3 regions of the Parafrigoribacterium mesophilum genome follow, and region 3 is predicted to be linked to each of the others. Evidence: predicted binding sites of a transcription regulator. Region 3 holds the regulator's gene; each other region holds the start of a gene.
What was found. The regulator HspR, encoded in region 3, represses chaperone genes until heat shock. The targets are predictions, from matches to a motif close to AAGTTGAGTCNNNNNGACTCAACTT.
Positions count from the first base shown of each region.

Region 1: a site for HspR is predicted at 2,966-2,990, ahead of ABFX56_RS07040 (Hsp20/alpha crystallin family protein). Genes of this name have one in related genera too.
Region 2: a site for HspR is predicted at 1,478-1,502, ahead of ABFX56_RS00650 (Hsp20/alpha crystallin family protein). Genes of this name have one in related genera too.

Region 1 covers NZ_JBDJAF010000001.1:1,474,776-1,478,767, forward strand. Annotated here, with positions in the region: gene ABFX56_RS07020 (lytic murein transglycosylase) at 1-144, opposite strand, end outside; gene ABFX56_RS07025 (YajQ family cyclic di-GMP-binding protein) at 272-763, shown strand; gene cls (cardiolipin synthase) at 764-2,227, shown strand; gene ABFX56_RS07035 (LysE family translocator) at 2,277-2,906, shown strand; gene ABFX56_RS07040 (Hsp20/alpha crystallin family protein) at 3,017-3,448, shown strand; gene ABFX56_RS07045 (general stress protein) at 3,572-3,992, shown strand, end outside.
Region 2 covers NZ_JBDJAF010000001.1:132,046-136,037, forward strand. Annotated here, with positions in the region: gene nusB (transcription antitermination factor NusB) at 1-297, opposite strand, end outside; gene efp (elongation factor P) at 316-879, opposite strand; gene ABFX56_RS00645 (type II 3-dehydroquinate dehydratase) at 947-1,387, opposite strand; gene ABFX56_RS00650 (Hsp20/alpha crystallin family protein) at 1,554-1,991, shown strand; gene aroB (3-dehydroquinate synthase) at 2,061-3,179, opposite strand; gene ABFX56_RS00660 (shikimate kinase) at 3,190-3,750, opposite strand; gene aroC (chorismate synthase) at 3,747-3,992, opposite strand, start outside.
Region 3 covers NZ_JBDJAF010000001.1:1,878,064-1,882,055, reverse strand. Annotated here, with positions in the region: gene ABFX56_RS09025 (cysteine hydrolase family protein) at 1-244, shown strand, start outside; gene ABFX56_RS09020 (AmiS/UreI family transporter) at 254-919, shown strand; gene ABFX56_RS09015 (heat shock protein transcriptional repressor HspR) at 1,045-1,467, opposite strand; gene ABFX56_RS09010 (DnaJ C-terminal domain-containing protein) at 1,467-2,447, opposite strand; gene ABFX56_RS09005 (nucleotide exchange factor GrpE) at 2,465-3,151, opposite strand; gene dnaK (molecular chaperone DnaK) at 3,154-3,992, opposite strand, start outside.

The DNA of each region.
Region 1 (3,992 bases), 400 kb from region 3:
CCGCGGCGGCGGCTGCGGCGGCATCCGCTTCGGTGCGCCGCCCGGGGCGAACGCGATAACGGCAACGGCGATCCCCGCCGCGACGAAGGTCGCGACGGCGGCAACACGCCCGGCGTAACTGTGCCTGGTCCGATGCCGTCGCATGATGCTTCCCATCATGACGGTGCCCGCTGCACAACCGATGCACGTCCCACATTGAGGCCGAGCGCAGCGCGAATCCTCAACACCCAGCGCAGCGCTAATCGGCGGGTGGGCAACTACCATGGTGCGCATGGCAGATGCAACATTCGACATCGTGAGCAAGGTCGACAAGATGGAGGTCGACAACGCCCTCCACCAGGCGCAAAAGGAAATCGCCCAACGCTACGACTTCAAGAACACCGGCGCGGAAGTGGATTGGAGCGGCGAGAAGCTGCTACTCAAGGCCAACGCCGAGGAGCGTGTCAAGGCGGCGCTGGAGGTCCTCGAGTCCAAGTTGATCAAGCGCGGCATCTCCCTGCGCAGCCTGGATGCCGGTGAGCCGTATGCTTCGGGCAAGGAGTACCGCATCGACGCGACGCTCAAGCAGGGCATCGCCCAGGACGATGCCAAGAAGATCACCAAGATCATTCGCGACGAGGCACCGAAAGGCGTCAAGTCGCAGATCCAAGGTGACGAGGTGCGCGTGAGCTCCAAGAGCCGGGACGACCTGCAGACCACCATGGCTCTGCTCAAGGGCAGCAGCAACCTCGAGGTGGCGCTGCAGTTCGTGAACTTCCGTTAAGTGGAGGCCTCCGACGTCGTCCTGATCCTTGCGGTCCTCCTTGTCGTCGTCGACTTCGTCATCCGTATCGTTGCGCTGGTCGTCATCCCGCGCAATCGCAAACCGCAGACTGCGATGGCGTGGCTGCTGGCGATCTTCTTCCTTCCTTATATAGGCATCCTGCTGTTCCTCCTGCTCGGCAGTCGGCACCTGCCCAAGCGGCGGCGCGACAAGCAGCAGGCGATCAGCAGGTACATCCTGGAGACCACAGAAGGCACCGACCTCCTCAACCGGGACGCGCCCTGGCCGCCCTGGCTGGAGCCGATCGCCGAACTCAACCGCACGCTCGGTGCCATGCCCCTGGTGGGCGGCAACACGGCGGCGCTGCTGACCGACTACACGAAGTCGTTGCAGGCGATGACCGATGCGATCTCGCACGCGACGCGGTACGTGCACGTCGAGTTCTACATCATGGCCTACGATGGCACCTCGGCACCGTTCTTCGACGCGCTTGAGGCGGCCGTGAAGCGCGGCATCGTCGTGCGCGTGCTGCTGGACCACCTCGCGTCGCGGCGCTCCCCCGGATATTTCCGCACCATCCGCCGCCTGAAGAAAATCGGCGTGCAGTGGCATCTGATGCTGCCGGTGCAGCCGCTGCGCGGCCGGTTTCAACGCCCCGACCTGCGCAACCATCGCAAGATCCTCGTCGTCGACGGCGTTGTCGCCTTCACCGGGTCTCAGAACATCATCGACTCCAGCTATAACAAGTGGTCAAACCGCCGACGCGGACTGCACTGGCAAGACCTGATGGTGCGGTTCGAGGGACCGATCGTTGCGGGGATCAACGCACTGTTCGTCACCGACTGGTACAGCGAAACCGACGAGTTGCTGCTGCGGGAAACGGACAACGTGCCGAGGGAGAAGACCCGCAACACGATTGGCGCACAGGTGGTGCCGAGTGGCCCGGCCTTCGACGGCGAGAACAACCTGCGCCTGTTCAATGCACTGCTCTATGCTGCGCAGGAGCGCATCATCATCACCAGCCCGTACTTCGTGCCCGACGAATCCATGCTCTACGCCATCACCACGGCGGCGCAGAGCGGGCTGGACGTTCAATTGTTCGTCTCTGAGGTGGGTGACCAACCCGTCGTCTACCACGCCCAGCGCAGCTACTACGAAGCGCTGTTGCGCGCCGGCGTGCGCATCTGGCTCTACCCGAAACCGACGGTGTTGCACGCCAAGCACTTCACCATCGACAATCAGGTCGCTGTGATCGGCTCCAGCAATATGGACATGCGCTCGTTCAGCCTCAACCTCGAGATCTCGGTCATGGTACGAGGCGAATCCTTCGTCAAAGCGCTGCGCCACCTCGAGGACTCCTATCGGGCAGCCAGCCGGGAATTGACGCTCGAGGAGTGGATGGAGCGCCCGCTCGGCGCAAAGGTGCTCGACAACATCGCCAGGCTCACCTCGGCGGTGCAATAGCAGCCAGCCTCGGGCGGCTGCCGAGCCAGCGGCGGCAGTACAGTGGCTCATGAGCATCGCGTCCTACCTCGCATTCTGCGGCCTGTGCGTATTGCTGGCACTCACCCCCGGGCCGGACACCTTCCTCATCCTGCGCTTCAGCATGCGCCGCGCCGCCATCGGCGTGGCCGCGGCCTTCGGCTCGGCGCTCGGCTCGCTGATGTGGGCCGTCCTGGTAGGCATCGGCCTCGCGGCGCTGATCGAACAATCGGTCGAGGCCTACCGTGTCGTGAAAGTTTTGGGCGGGCTCTACCTGGTGTACCTCGGAATCCAGGCTCTGCGGCACGCCCGTGTGCCTGCCGCCGAACCCGGTATCCCGGTAGCTCTCCGGCGCACCCTGCTGCCCGCTCTGGCCGCCGGGCTGTTGTCCACGATGACCAACCCCAAGGTCGGACTGTTCTTTCTCGCCGTGGTGCCGCAGTTCCTGCCGCACGGCGCCAACGCCTTCGTTCTGACCATGGCGCTCGGGGCGACCGACGGCATCATCGCTCTGGTCTATCTCGCCTGCTTGGCCAAGGTGGCCGCGAAGGCCAACGAGTGGCTGAAACGTCCCAAGGTGACCGTCGGACTCGAGCGCACCTCTGGCGGCATCCTCGCGGCCCTCGGCGTGGGTGTTCTGGCCTCCAGCGCCACCGAATAGCAGCAAACTCCCGGCTTTCACGACTGTTATGCCCGGGGATCGGCATGTTAATATTGCAGTAGTTGAGTCAAAGAGGCTCAACTTTAGGAAGAGGAAGGAAAACCCACATCATGGCTATGTCGTTTGATCCTTTCGGCGACCTCGATCGACTCACCGACGGATTCCTGCAGTTCCGGCCGGGACCTCGCTTCATGCCGGTCGACCTGTTCCGTGAACGGGATCAGTACATCCTCAACGCCGACCTTCCCGGGATCGACCCCGGTTCGGTGGATGTCGACGTCGATGGGCAGTTGCTGACCATCCGTGCGCAGCGCACCCAGGCAAACCAGGAAGGCGCGAAGTGGATGGCCCAGGAGCGGCCGCACGGCACCTACCTGAGGCAGTTCAGCCTCGGCGAAGGCGTTGACGCCGACCGCATCACCGCGCACTACGACAACGGTGTGCTCAGCGTCATCATCCCGGTCAGCGAAAAGGCGAAGCCGCGCAAGATCGAGGTCGGTTCGTCGAGCAAAGGCTCTCGGGACCGCCAGATCTCGGTCTGAGCGAAGAGCCGCATCAGGATGGCTCCGTCCGCGACCGCGGACGGAGCCATCGTCCTCTGGTGAGTGGTGCGCATCCACCGAAGGCGGACTAATCTCACCACCGAATCCGATGAAGGAGGCAGTATGTCAACCCCATCATTCCCATCGCAGGCTCGATCCGGACCGCCCGCAGCCTCCACCGTGTTGCGTGAGTTTCGCGATTACGCGAGCGCTCAGGCCCTGGTAGACAAACTGTCGGACGCCGGTTTTGCCGTCGAACACACCCGCATCGTGGGCGAGGGGGTGCGGATCGTCGAACAGGTGACCGGACGGATGACCAAGGGCAGGGCGGCGCTGCTCGGCGCGGCCAGCGGCGCGTGGCTGGGATTGCTCGTCGGCCTGTTGATCGGCTTGTTCACGATCGGGCCGGTCTGGATCTACGTGCTGCTGATGGGCCTCGTGATCGGAGCGGTCTGGGGTGCGGTCTTCGGATTCGTGGCCCACTGGGCCACCCGGGGTCGACGGGATTTCAGCAGCGTGCGCGGGCTGGAAGCGGAACGATACG
Region 2 (3,992 bases), 1.7 Mb from region 3:
GTCGTCGTTGAACAGAATCTCCCAGATGCCGATCCGGATGATGGCGCGGTCCAGCACCGGCATCCGGTCGATGCTCCAGCCCTGCGCGTAGGTGGCAATCAGCTCGTCGATCTCGTCGCCGTGCTCAGCGATGCCGTTCACTATTTGCCGTGCGTAGTCCCACGATGCGGCACGGCTCGGTTCGTTGACCGCACGCGCGGCCTCCATGGCGAGGGCGCTGTTGAGCGAAATCTCACGCAGATCAGCGCCGTACAGCAGATCGAGAGCGCGCTTTCGCGCCTTGGTCCTGGCACTCATAGGTTTGAGTGGCCCGGCTCAGTCGTTCACGCGGCTGAGGTAATCCCCCGTGCGGGTGTCGACCTTGACCTTCGTGCCCTGTTCGAGAAACAGCGGCACCTGGATCTGGTAGCCGGTCTCGACGGTCGCCGGCTTGGTGCCGCCGGTGGAGCGGTCCCCCTGCAGGCCGGGCTCGGTGTAGGTGATCTCCAGCACGACGGATGCGGGCAGCTCGACGTAGAGCGGGTCGCCGTTGTGCAGAGCGACGGTCACGTTCGTGCTCTCCAGCATGAAGTTGGCCGCGTCGCCGACGATGGTGCCGGGGATGGTGATCTGGTCGTAGTCAGCGACATCCATGAATACGAAGGCCTCGCCATCCTTGTACAGGTACTGGAATTCGCGGCGGTCGACGACCTCGGTCTCGATTTTCGCACCGGCGTTGAAGGTGCGGTCGACCGTCTTGCCGGTGACCACGTTCTTGACCTTGGTGCGCACGAAGGCGCCACCCTTGCCCGGCTTCACGTGCTGGAACTCGATCACGGTCCAAAGCTGGCCGTCCATGTTGAGGACGACGCCGTTCCTGATGTCAGCGGTTGAAGCCATGCGAGATGAGATCCGTTCGGTTGGGAAAGTGGCGCAGAAACAGCACCGAAAGAGAAGTTTACGTGGTTCAGGCCGCGCTGCGCAGAATGTGGTCCAGCGCGAGCACGTAGGAACCGAACCCAAATCCGGCGATGACACCGGTCGCAACTCCGGAAATCACACTCGTGTGGCGGAACTCCTCGCGTGCGTGCGGGTTCGAAATGTGCACCTCGATGAGCGTGACACCGGCCTTGGTGACGAGCGCGGCAGCATCCCGTAGCGCATAGGAATAGTGCGTGAACGCCGCCGGGTTGAGAATGACCGGAGTTCGGTGATCGACCGCCTCATACAGCCAGCCGATCAGTTCGGCCTCGTCGTTGGTCTGACGCAAGTCGATCGCAGTGCCCTCCGGAGCGGACTGCTGCAACAGTCCGCGCAGGTCTTCCAACGTTCCCGAGCCGTACACATCCGGCTCGCGCGAGCCGAGCCGACCGAGGTTCGGCCCGTTCAACACCAGCACTGCCACCATGTCCCAAGCCTATCGGGCGCGTTCGCTCTCGGCTGACGAATCCTTGCCTCGCGACTTAGCACTCTCCAGCAGAGACTGCTAATATTTTGATAGTTGAGTCACACCGACTCAGGTTTAGGAAGCAGCAGCAAGCGCCGCTTCGGCGGCAGAAAAGGAGTTGATCACGATGGCAACGAGTTTTGATCCGTTCCGCGAATTGGACCGTGCGGCCGGCGCCCTCTTCGACACCCGTCAAGGGCCGCGGCTGATGCCGATGGACCTCTTCCGTAGCGGCGACACCTATGTGCTGAACGCCGACCTGCCGGGCATCGATCCCGGGTCGGTGGACGTGGATGTCGACGGCCAGCTCCTGACGATCCGTGCCGAGCGCACCTTGTCCGCCGAAGGCGACCGCAAGTGGCTGGCTCGCGAGCGGCAGTCCGGGTCGTTCCTGCGGCAGCTCAATCTCGGCGAGGGAATCGACCGCGACCGAATCAGCGCCAACTACGACAACGGTGTGCTGAGCGTGACGATCCCGGTCAGCGAGAAGGCGAAGCCGCGCAAGATCGAGGTCGCCACGGGAGCGCGCGAGCCGAAGTCGGTGAACGCCGGGGCTGCCCAGTAGCGACCGTCGCGGCAGGCGAATCGAGGCCAGGAGGGGTTCCTCCTGGCCTCGATTCGCGTCAGGATGCCGCTACCGCGACTTGACGCTCTTCCCTGCCTTCTGAACTCCGCCGCGTTCGAAGCCGATCTCCTGGTAGGCCGCGAAAAGCAGACTGAGGTCGGGCGCGGCGAGCACCGTCGGCCTGGCCACGTCGTCGAGCACAATGAAGCGAAGCATCCCACCACGCGTCTTCTTATCGCGCTGCATGGCCTCGAGCAGGCTGTTCCACCGGTCTATGGGGTACGCGATCGGCAATTGGAGCGACGACAGGATGCTGCGGTGCCGCTCCACGACCTCGTCGCTGAGCCGGCCGCCGAGCCGCGCGAGTTCAGCAGCGTACATCATTCCGACGCTGATGGCGGCCCCGTGCCGCCACTTGTACCGTTCCGCGAATTCCACGGCGTGGCCCAGGGTATGGCCATAGTTGAGCACTTCGCGCGGCCCGGATTCCTTGAAGTCGCGTCCGACGACGCGTGCCTTGATGCCCACCGAGAGCTCGACCAGGTGCCGGAACACGTCGCTGGTGGCATCCGTGGCCGTGTCGACGTCGGACTCGATCGCCTCGAGAATCTCCGGCTCGGCGATGAACCCGTACTTGACCACCTCACCGAAGCCGGCGAGGATCTCATTCTGTCCGAGACCGGCCAGCACATCCAGGTCGGCGACCACCGCGGACGGCGCGTAAAACGCTCCGACCAGGTTCTTGCCCTCGCTGGTGTTGACTGCCGTCTTTCCGCCGATGGCGGCGTCGACCATGCCGAGCAGAGTGGTCGGGATCTGGATGACCCGCACCCCGCGTAGCCAGGTTGCGGCGACGAACCCGGCGAGGTCGGTGACCGCTCCCCCTCCGAACCCGATGACGACGTCGGTGCGGCTGAAGTCTGCGGTCCCCATGATCTGCCAGCACCAGGCGGCGACTTCGATGCGTTTGGCCGGTTCACCGTCCGGCACCTCCGCCATGAGCACTTCGTAGTTCGCGAGTGGCCCCTCGCGCAGCTGCGCGGACAGCGCGGCCAGGGTCGGCTGGTGCACGATGAGGACCTTCTTGGCGTCGCGCCCGATCAATTTGGTGATGCTGTCGGTGATGTCGTTGCCGATGAGCACGTCGTACGGCTCTGGTCCGTTCACCGTGATGGTCGTCGTGGTCATGCTGTCATCCTCATTCGCTCGTTCTTTCTTCTTGGCTCCGCTGCTGTTGGCGCCGCTGGTCTTGACTCCGCTGCTCTTGAGTCCACTGGGCGACCTCGCGAGCGAGGTCTTCGACCCGATGGCCGGAGGTGTCCCAGGTGCGCGTCGCGAGGCTTCGGTACAGGCCGTTCCGGTCTGCCACCAGGCGATCCCAGGATTCGAGGCCGTCGGCCAGCAACGGACGTCCGGTTCCCGAAATCCGGGACTGCACCGCCTCGCGGCTCACGGTGAGCAGGGCGACCGGAAGGTCCGTCAGATCCCGTCTGGTATCCGCGTTGAGAATGGCGCCGCCGCCCAGCGCGACCACGGCGTCTTCACCGAGCGACTTCGCCACTTCGACCCGTTCGATGGCACGGAAGTGCTCCTCCCCGAACCTGCTGAACAGCTCGGGAATGGAGCCGTGCCCGTCGACGATCCGCCGGTCGGTGTCGACGAAGCGGCAGTGCAGCAGTCCGGCCACGCGCTTCCCGACCCGGGTCTTCCCCGCCCCGGGCGGACCGATGATGACAACCAGGGGACGTGCTGACGTCACTCGGTGCCGGTGCTTTCTGCCGTCGTGAGGAGGTTTTCCGGGATGTTGGACAGGTAGCCTTCGAGGTTGCGCTTGGTCTCCGGCAGCGAGTCACCGCCGAACTTCTCAACGACGGCGGCGGCGAGCACGAGCGCGACCATGGCCTCCGCCACGACTCCGGCTGCGGGCACGGCGCAGACATCCGAGCGCTGATGGTGTGCTCCCGCCGCCTCGCCGGTCGCCACATCCACGGTGCGTAGCGA
Region 3 (3,992 bases):
CGGGCTACCGCTCGAACTCTCTCGCAAGCGCGTTCAGGTGCTCGTGATCACCGGCATCCACACCGACTGGTGCATCGAAGGCAACGCGCGCGCCGCCCGAGACCACGGCTACCTCCCGATCGTGATCGGCGACGCCACCGGATGCCAGAAGCCGGAGTTCGAGGCAACGGCCTTCCAGCGGATCAACCAGTTCTTCGCCCCGGTGATCTCCTCCGACACATTCGTCGAACTGCTCAAGGGTTAGGGCACCATCATGGGAAACGCCGGACTCTTCTTCGTCGGCATCGTGCTGTTGGTCAACGGCCTGGTGATCCTGAACATCGTGCCGACCCGAAGTGCCGCCGTCCTGAACCTGTTCGTCGGCGCTCTGCAGGTGCTGCTGCCCACGATCATCCTGATTCAAAGCGGCGGCGACCAGGCGATCATCAACGCCACCTGGCCGACCTACCTGTTCGGATTCACGTACCTGTACTACGGCCTCGGCATCTTCCTGAACCTGGAGCCACAGGGGCTCGGCTGGTTCAGCGCCTTCGTGGCCGCTGTCGCGCTGTACGAGGCCGCCGTCACGTTAGCCACGGACCCGGTCTTCGCGGTGATCTGGTTGTGCTGGGCGGCGATGTGGGCGTTGTTCTTCCTGCTCATGGCGTTGGACAAGGCCTCGCTCAGCCGGTTCACGGCCTGGTTCCTGGTCTGGCTGGGCATCCCAAGCTGCTCGATCAGCGGATTGTTCCTCTTGAACGGCGCCTGGGACACGACGCCGGCGGCCGGGGCCGCTGCGTTCGTCGCCCTCCTTGCGCTGACCGCAATCAGCGTCGCGTTCACGCGTTCGTCGATCGCACGGCCGACGGATGCCTCAGACAACCCGGCCGGCACCGTGGCGCCCGATGCCGTCCCGGCGGAAGCCGTACCCGTCGCCTGAGCGCCCATCTCACGGAGTTTCTGTCTTCAACCGGCCCGGATGCCTGTCAGTCCAGCCTGTGCGGACAGAAACTCCGTGAAACGGGGCGAGGTGGGGCGAGGTGGGTGCGTGCGAAGGGGGCCCGGTCAGTGGTCGTGCCAGGGCTGCCGGCGCCACAACACCACCTGTGTCGGCCGGCGCGTCCTGGTACCTGCACGCAATGAGACCACACCACCGGCTTCATCGGCGGCGAAGATCCGGTGCCCCGGGCGACTGAGCATCTCGTCGGCCAGCGCCGACTCCAACTCCTGCACGCGGGCGGCCAGCTCCGACACCTGATTCTCCAAATCCAAGACGCGCCGGATGCCCTCGAGGCTGACACCCTCGGCGCTGAGCCGGGCGACCTCCCGCAGCTGCACCACGTTGCGCATCGTGTAACGCCGGGACTTGCCGACCGTTCGGGTCGGCGATACCAGCCCCAACCGGTCGTACTGCCGCAGGGTCTGCGGATGCATCGCGGCCAGCCCGGCAGCGACCGAGATGGCGAAAAGAGGGCTGTTCTCGTCCATCAGCTGCGCGCCTTGGCGATGAGGTCGTCGCGGGGGTTCTCCTTCGGCATGGCCTTGGCGAACTCCTCCAGATGTTCGAGTGCTGCTGCCGTCAGGTGGTTCGGCACCGCGACGTGGATGGTGGCCAGCAGGTCGCCGGTGCCTTTGGCCGTCGCGACGCCGCGGCCCTTGACTCGCAGCACTCGTCCGCTGGGCGTGCCCGGTGCCACCTTCAGCTTCACCGGGCTACCGCCCAGCGTGGGCACCTCGATCGTCGCGCCGAGGGTGGCCTCAACGAACGTCACTGGAACATCCACCCGCAGATTGAGTCCGTCGCGTTCGAAGACCGGATGCTTGCGCACCGAGACAGTCAAGGTGAGGTCGCCGGGTGGGCCGCCATCCTCGCTGGGCTCACCTTTGCCACGCAGCCGGATCTTCTGCCCGTCGCTCACTCCGGCCGGGATCTTGACGCTGATCGGCTTGCCCGACGCGGGCTGGAGCTTGATCGTGTCGCCCTTGATCGCCGTCGTGAAGTCCAGCGTGGTGGTGGCGGTGTAGTCGCGGCCTTTGGTGGGGCCGCCGGCCCCCCGGAAGCCGCCGCTGGGCTGGCCGAAGTTGCCGCTGCCGAACATGCTGCTGAAGATATCGTCGAATCCGGGCTGCTGCCGCGCCCCCCGCTGCCCCGGCTGGTTGAACATGCCGCCAAAGATGTCCTCGAAGCCGCCCTGCTGGCCGGTTCCACCGGCGGTGAACCGCGGTCGCCCCGGACCCAGCGCGCGCATTTGGTCGTACTCGCGACGCTGCTCCGGATCCGAGAGCACCGCGTTGGCCTCGCTGATCTCTTTGAAGCGGGCCTCCGCGGCGGCATTCCCGGGGTTGGAGTCGGGGTGGTATTTCCTGGCCAGCTTTCGGTAGGCCTTCTTGAGATCCGCGGCGGAGACGTCTTTGGGCACGCCCAGTACCGCGTAGAAGTCCTTCTCGAACCAATCCTGGCTAGCCACGAGCTACACCCCGCCCGTCACTGCGCCGGAACGTCGACGGCAACCTTCGCAGGACGCAGCAGCTTCTCACCGAGCAGGTAGCCCGACTCGATCACGTCGGCCACCGTGTTGACGGTGACATCCGAGCTGGGCTGCTGATAGATCGCCTCGTGGAGGTTGTGGTCGAACACGTCTCCCTTGGCTCCCACCGCGGTGAGTCCGTACCGCTCGAAACTCGCGCGCAACTTCTGCGCGACGAGGTCCAGTGGGGTCCCCTCGAGGTCGCCGTGCGCGTGCGCGCGGTCCAGGTCATCGAGAATCGGCAGCAGACCCTTGACGACCTCAGCGATCGCGTTCTCGCGCGCGGTCTCGCGGTCACGCTGTACCCGCTTGCGATAGTTCACGTACTCGGCCTGCAACCGCTGCAGATCCGCCAGCCGTTCGGCGGCCAAGTTGCTCTCCGGCGCGACCACCGCGTCAGCGATGTCGCCTTCCGCGGCAAGATCGGTGAGGAACGCGAGATCTTCCTCGGTGAAGGAATCCGTGCCGTCGTTCTCCGCCGTGGCATCCGTCGCCGGTCCTGTGGTTTCAGACTCCGGATGCCTCACCTCGCCCGTTTCCGGATCGATGCGGCGCTTGTCACGCACGACGGGCTCGTCCTGATTCTGTTCATTGCGGTTGTCGTCACCGGGACTGCCGGACGACTTCTTATTCTTGTTCGCCATCGCTACTTCGTCTCTTCGTCGTCGACGACTTCGGCATCCACGATGTCTTCGTCGTCGTTGCTCGGGGCGCTACCCTCGGGCGTCTCCTCGGACGGGGCACCGGCGGCCGCGTCGGTCTGGCCCTGCGCGTACAGCGCCTGGCCGATCTTCTGCTGGCTCTCGCTGAGCTTGTCGAACGCGGTCTTCACCGCGTCGTCGTCATCTCCGGCGAGCGCGCTCTTCAGCGCGTCGACATCTGCCTGCACGTCGGTCTTGACATCGTCGGGCAGCTTGTCCGCGTTGTCCTTGAGCAGCTTGTCGGTGGAGTAGGCGAGCTGCTCGGAGACGTTGCGGGTCTCGGCGGCCTCGCGGCGCTTCTTGTCCTCCGCGGCGTGCTCCTCGCCCTCGCGCACCATCCGCTCGATGTCTTCCTTCGGCAGCGACGAGCCGCCGGTGATCGTCATCGACTGCTCCTTGCCGGTGCCCTTGTCCTTGGCAGACACGTGCACGATGCCGTTGGCGTCGATGTCGAAGGTGACCTCGACCTGCGGGATCCCGCGGGGCGCCGGGGCGATGCCCTGCAGCTCGAAAGTGCCCAGCGGCTTGTTGTCCCTGGTGAACTCGCGCTCGCCCTGGAACACCTGGATCGCCACCGACGGCTGGTTGTCATCGGCCGTGGTGAAGGTCTCGCTGCGCTTGGTCGGGATGGCCGTGTTGCGCTCGATCAGCTTGGTCATGATGCCGCCCTTGGTCTCGATGCCGAGCGACAGCGGGGTGACGTCGATGAGCAGAACGTCCTTACGCTCGCCCTTCAGCACGCCGGCCTGCAGTGCGGCGCCGACGGCGACGACCTCGTCAGGGT